Regions from separate parts of the Kribbella orskensis genome, predicted to be linked through region 1. Evidence: riboswitches for the same ligand, from Rfam matches in the RefSeq annotation. Region 1 holds a riboswitch; the other holds the start of a gene.
What was found. A riboswitch is a leader RNA that binds a small molecule or an ion and turns the genes downstream of it on or off. The one in region 1 is predicted to bind ZMP and ZTP.
Positions count from the first base shown of each region.

Region 2: another riboswitch for ZMP and ZTP. It lies ahead of folP (dihydropteroate synthase); the one in region 1 lies ahead of EV644_RS35650 (5-aminoimidazole-4-carboxamide ribonucleotide transformylase).

Region 1 is NZ_SLWM01000021.1:116,871-120,123, forward strand. It holds gene EV644_RS35635 (DNA glycosylase AlkZ-like family protein) at 1-81, opposite strand, end outside; gene EV644_RS35640 (NAD(P)-dependent alcohol dehydrogenase) at 176-1,171, opposite strand; gene EV644_RS35645 (VOC family protein) at 1,340-1,741, shown strand; ZMP/ZTP riboswitch at 1,784-1,865, shown strand; gene EV644_RS35650 (5-aminoimidazole-4-carboxamide ribonucleotide transformylase) at 1,889-2,956, shown strand; gene EV644_RS35655 (nucleotidyltransferase domain-containing protein) at 3,007-3,253, shown strand, end outside.
Region 2 is NZ_SLWM01000009.1:112,834-116,086, forward strand. It holds gene EV644_RS24005 (DNA alkylation repair protein) at 345-1,448, shown strand; gene EV644_RS24010 (nuclear transport factor 2 family protein) at 1,445-1,828, shown strand; ZMP/ZTP riboswitch at 1,853-1,944, shown strand; gene folP (dihydropteroate synthase) at 1,965-2,846, shown strand; gene EV644_RS24025 (LLM class F420-dependent oxidoreductase) at 3,040-3,253, shown strand, end outside.

The sequences.
Region 1 (3,253 bases):
CTGAATCATCGAGCCGGCCGGGAGCCGCTCGGCCAGATGGTGACGTGACAGCCGGAACGCAAGGATCTGGTGTCGGTCCACACCCAGCATCGTCGCCTGTCCGCTGCCACCGGGCAAGGAAGATCAGTCGCGCCTGCGGTCGTAGGTCGCAGTACCGGAGCCGGCTGGTGCGGCGTCAGATGGTGATGGTGACCTTGGCCTGGGCGTGGTGGGTTTCGAGGTAGGTGATGGCGGCGGGGACATCTGCGAGGGCGTAGCTGCGGTCGATGGCGGGGGTCAGTTGGGACGACTCGGCCAGCGTCTTGAGCGTTGTCAGATGTTCCAGGGTCAGAGGGGTGGAGAAGTCGATCAGGCAGTGGCGAACGAAGCGGGACTGCAGTTTGGCCTGGAGGAGGATGCGCATCGGGCCGACCACGGAGCCGCCGGTGAAGGTGCCACCCCCGGAGAGCACGAGGGTCCCGGACGGGGTCAAGCAGCGGCGCAGGTCGGCGAGGGAGCGGTTCGCAACGAGGTCCAGCACGACGTCGTACGGGCCTCCGTTGCGAGTGAAGTCCTCCTTGCCGTAGTCGATGACGTGGTCGGCGCCGAGCGAGCGGACCAGGTCCACGTTCCTCGTGCTGCAGACGCCGGTCACCTTTGCGCCGAACGTCTTGGCGAGCTGTACTGCGAACGTCCCCACGCCACCTGACGCCCCATTGACCAGCACGCGTTGCCCCGCTTCGACCTTCGCCACATCGCGCAGGCCGAACAGCGCAGTACTCCCCGCCAACGGAATAGCCGCCGCTTGCTCGAAGGTGAGGTTGATCGGTTTCAACTCCACCAGGTCCTCCGGCGCGCACACGTACTCCGCGAAGGCGCCGTTGGCGTCGCCGAGATCGCCGTACACCTCGTCACCCGGGCTGAACCGCGTCACCTCGGGCCCGACCGCTTCCACCCGCCCGGCGAAGTCCCGCCCGCGGATCCTGGCCTTGGGACCCTTGCGCCCGAAAGCCGCGGGCAGCATCAGGCGTGCCAGGTACGGGTCGCCCCGCATCACGTGCCAGTCGTACGCGTTGACCGAGCTCGCGCGCGCCCGGACCAGCACCAGGTTGCTAACGGCAACCGGCTTCTCGACCTCGCCGAACTCCAGCACGTCAGGTGAGCCATACCGATCCTGGACGATTGCCTTCATTGCGTACTCCGTGACGCTGGTTCGGTGCGTGCGTTGTCCGGAGGCTCCGGCCTACTCGTGACGGTAGGCGTCCGCCGGCACCACAGCCATCAGGGACAACCCCCATGCCCCCACGGATCTCATAACCTGGGTGTCCGCAACTACCTGACGAGAACGGCGAGGACTGAGATGGCGCTTCGGTGGTACACAACGGTGATCAACTGCCTGGATGTGCGCAAGCAGGCCGCGTGGTGGGCGGAGGCGCTCGAGTGGCAGCTCGTCCATGAGTCCGACGACGAGTGCGTGATCATTCCGGGGTGGGTGGATCAGAAGGTGATGCAGGAGACGCCGTGGGAGCGGATCGGGCCGGGGCTGGTCTTCGTCACCGTTCCTGAGGGGAAGACGGTCAAGAATCGGCTGCACATCGATCTGGCTCCGCACACCAGCCAGGACCGGGACGCCGAGATCAGCCGGCTGGAGGGCCTCGGTGCCCACCGGGTCGACGTCGGGCAGGCCGACGACGCGTCGTGGACAGTGCTCGCGGACCCCGAAGGCAACGAGTTCTGCGTCCTCAGCTCCCGCGATTCCTGACTACGGTCAGAAAACACAGACAAAGTCGGTGCCCGACTACAGTGGGGGCACCGCGACTGGCGAGGGTGGGGTACCACCGGGGAGCGGGTTCTGAAGAGTGGCGTCGTCCGCCTGGGCGCCTTCGGTCGAGGTAACCGGAGGCAGCAGATGGAACTGCGGTACGGCATGAATCCGCATCAGCCCGCGACGATCACACCACTTCAACCAGGCCGTACGCCGTTCCGCGTGGTGCGCGGGGAGCCGTCCTACATCAACGTGCTCGACGCGCTGGGAGCCTGGCAGCTCGTCCGGGAGGCGAGCGCATGCTTCGACAGGCCGGCGGCGGCTTCGTTCAAGCACGTGTCCCCGGCGGGTGCCGCGCTGGCGGGCGAGGTTGATGCCGGGATGAGATCGACCTACGACCGCGGAGACGTCGGCGCGGTGACCAGCGCCTATGTGCGAGCCCGCGACGCCGATCCGAAGTCGTCGTACGGGGACTTCGTCGCCGTGTCGCACCCGGTCGACGCCGAGTTGGCCGCGTTCCTCCAGCGTCTTGCCTGCGACGGGATCATCGCTCCGGCGTACGACGAGGGCGTGGTCGGGACGCTCGCCGGGAAGAAGCGAGGGACTTTCCTGGTCCTGGAAGGTGATCCCACGTTCGAGCCGCCGACGGAGGAGGTGCGCGAGGTGTACGGGCTGCGCCTCACCCAGCAGCCGGACGATCTGCCGTTGGACCGATCGCTCTTCGACGGGCAGCCCGGGGCCGACGATCTGCTGCTGGGGATGATCGTGCTGCGGTACACCCAGTCCAACTCGGTTGCCTTCCTGAAGGACGGGATGGCCCTCGGCATCGGAGCCGGGCAGCAGTCGCGGATCGACTGCACCCAACTCGCCGGCAGCAAGGCGCAAACGTGGTGGTTGCGCCGCCATCCCGAAGTACTCGCCGAGACCTGCCGGCCTGGCATCAAGCTGTCAGACCGTATCGCTCGGCAGCTCGCGTTGCTGGACAGCTTGGGGTCCACCGAGCGGGACGCCTGGTTGTCGCACCTCACCGACGTGAGCATGGTGTCGGACGGCGCGATCCCGTTCCGCGACAACATCGACGTTGCCCACGGCTACGGAGTCCGCTCGATCGCCGAGCCCGGCGGCTCACTCCGCAGTACAGAGATCATCCAAGCCTGCAAGGACAACGGCATCACCCTCACCCAAACCGGCATCCGCCTCTTCCGCCACTAAGAGGAAAACCAAGTGGAGGTGCGAGGGGCATTCAGCGGACACTGGTCGGTGTGATCGAGGATGCGATACAGGTGGCGCGGGCGTTCGTTCGTGAGCGATTCCCCGAGGCGCGGAGTGCGTGGCTGGGTGGGAGTGTGGCTCGGGGCACGGCGACGGCTACCTCGGATCTTGATGTCACGGTGTTGCTCAACGGACCGCCGGCGCCGATGCGGGAGTCGGTGGTGTACGGCGGATGGCCGGTTGAGGTGTTCGTGCATACGGAGAAGTCGCTTGCGTACTACTGCGAGAAGGACCGCC
Region 2 (3,253 bases), on a different contig from region 1:
CGGTACGTCGGTCGTCGGGCGCGGGGGAGACTCGGCGTACGGGCGTGGAGCGGGCGATCCGCCGTGCCGCGGGTGCCGCCGGGGCCGTGCCGCGGGGAATCCGCCGGGCCGCGCGTGCCGCGGGGAATCCGCCGGGCCGCGCGTGCCGCGGGGAATCCGCCGGGCCGCGCGTGCCGCGGTTTGGGTCTGGGGGTGGGCCGAGGTCGAAGTTGACGGCGGTTGTGGGGGTTGGCGCCGGGCCGGTGGAGGAGGGGACGGGTTGGCCGTCGTGGTTGTTACTGCTAATTTAGCAGTCAGTAGCTCCGACCTCCTGCCTAGAAGGCTGCGACGCGAGAAGGTGTTCTTTGCCCACAGCGGAAGAGATGCTCAGTACTGCGTCCGTGGTAGCCCTCGGCGGCTGCTTGCAGAAGGTGGCGCCGGACCTGCGGTTCACCGCGCTGCGGGCTGCTCCAGGCAAGCTGGCGGACGCCTCCTTCAGTGAGCGGGGTCAGTTGGTCAGGGACGCCCTGCTGGCGGATCTGCCCGCGGGATTCAAGCCGCTGGCGGAGATCTTCCGCGCTGCGCTGGAGGACGACGCGTTCACCGGCTGGATGATCTGGCCGATCACCGAGGCGGTCGCAGTACGGGCCGTGGAAGCGGAGGAGTTCGAGGCCGGCCTCGGACTGCTCGCCGACCTGACGCCCAGGCTGACGGCGGAGTTCGCGCTCCGCACGGTGCTCACGGCCGACCTCGATCGGACTCTGGCTGTCGTGCAGACGTGGACAGAGCACCCGGATGAGCATGTCCGGCGCCTTGCCACCGAAGGCACGCGACCGCGCCTGCCCTGGGCCAAGCGAGTCCCGCAGTTGCTGGAGAACGTCGAGGCCACCCGGCCGATTCTCGAGGTACTGCGCCGCGACGACTCGGCGTACGTGCGTCGCTCGGTCGCGAACCACCTCAACGACATCAGCCGCTCCGACCCGGCGCTGGCGGTCGAGATCGCGGGCGGCTGGCTGGCGGATCCCGAGGCGACGACACCCCAGTTGGTCCGGCATGCGCTGCGCACGCTGATCAAGGCCGGTGACCCTGGAGCCCTTGCCCTGTTGGGATTCGGGCAGCCGATTGGTCTGGTCGTCGACGGGCCGGTCCTGGCGGTGGCGGGCGTGAGCGTGGGTGAGACCCTGGAGTTCGAGTTCACCGCGCACAACGAAGGCGACGCCGAGATGCGACTGGCGATCGACTACGTCGTCCACCACGTCAAGGCGAACGGCACGCTCGCGCCGAAGGTCTTCAAGCTGACCACCCGCACCCTGGCGCCGGGGGAGTCCATGACCCTCGGCAAGCGGCACTCGTTCAAGCCGATCTCGACGCGCAGGTACTACCCGGGCGAACACGCCCTTGAGCTCCAGATCAACGGCCGAGGCTACGGCCGGTCCACGTTCACCCTCTCGCTGGAAGGCACCCGATGACCATCCCCACCCCTCCCGACCCGACCGCCGCCGAATCCGCGAAGCACCTGCCGCACGCGATCACGACGTACCTGCGCGAGGCCGACCCGGCGCACAAGGCCAACGCCCACGACCTGCTCTCCGCCTTCGCCCTCGACGCGACCGTCATCGACGACGACAAGACCTACCGCGGCCACGACGAGATCCACCACTGGCGCGAAACCGCCGCCACCGAGTACACCTACACGGTCGAACTCACCCACGTGGAGAAGTTCGACGACACCCACTACGACGTCACCAACCACCTGGAAGGCAACTTCCCCGGCGGCGTAGTAGACCTCATCTACCGCTTCACCCTCAACGACGAAAACCTCATCACCACTTTGGAAATCGCCCCCTGACCGAACTCCCCGCTTGCTAGGGTGCGAGCGGGTCGTGACTGGCGTCTCGAGATGGATCAACCATCGGGAAGCGACCCCGTCATCAAGACGTCGTGCCGTGCGCCTGGGCTTCTGGAATCGATCTGGGAGACACGGCATGGTCCAGTACTCCGACCCGGCGCCTCGGCTCGTCGGCATCGTCAACATCACCACCGACTCGTTCTCCGATGGCGGCAGGTTCCTGACCCCTGACGACGCGATCGCCCAAGCGCAACGCCTGCGAGCGGCGGGTGCCGACATCGTCGAGCTCGGGCCGGCGTCGAGCCACCCGGACGCGGAGCAGGTGAGCGCGGCGGAGGAGATCCACCGGCTGGCCGACGTCCTCGATCAATTGATCGCCGACGGCATCCCCGTGTCGGTGGACTCCTTCCGCCCCGACACCCAGCGGTACGCCGCCGCGCGGGGTGCGGCTTACCTGAACGACATCCAGGGCTTCCCCGACCACGACAGGTACGACGAACTCGCGGAACTCCCGTGCCGGCTGGTGGTCATGCATTCGGTCCAACGCCGAGGACCGGCCACCAGGAAGGTGACTGATCCGGAGGACATCTGGACGGAGGTCGAGCAGTTCTTCACCGAACGGCTGGCCGCACTCGAAGCCGCGGGCGTCAGCCGCGATCGCCTGATCATCGACCCAGGTCTGGGCTACTTCCTCGGGAGCAATCCAGAACCATCGGTGGCGATGATGGCTGCGCTCGGGCAGTTGAAGGCGCGCTTCGGGCTGCCTGTCCTGGTCTCACCGTCGAGGAAGTCGTTCCTCCGAGCCCTCACCGGCAGCGATCTCGCCGCCATCGGCCCGGCCACCGTGGCAGCAGAGTTGTACGCCGCGTCGCAGGGCGTCGACTTCATCCGCACCCACGATGTCGCGGCGATCCGCGACGCACTCACCGTGTTCGGTGCTCTGACTGCGCGCAGTCAGAGCACCCCTCGGCGAGATACCGGCCGCAGGACCAGTCGAACTCGTCGTACCCGAAGCTGATCCCGTGCCGCTTGCCAACGGACTCGAGCACACTGAGCGCGGCAGGCACAACCTCGCGGCCGATGCCGTCACCAGGAACAAGGGCGATCCGATAATTGGTCATGCCCTGTCAGACCAGGACAGGGACCCGCGGGTGGTGGTGGTCGTGGGCGGGGTGTTAGGTGGGTGGTGACGATCCGGAAGGGCTTGAGCCATGAAAATCGGTCTGCAGATCCCGAACTACACCTGGCCCAACGGCGCCCCGGCCCTCGGGGCGGAACTCGCGGAAGTGGCGAGCACGGCCGACCGGGCCGGCTTCAGCTCGATCGCGGTGATGGACCACTTCTTCCAGATCCCCGGCGTCGGCCCGGTCGAGAACGACATGCTCGAGGCGTACACCACGCTCGGTTTCCTGGCCGGCCACACCG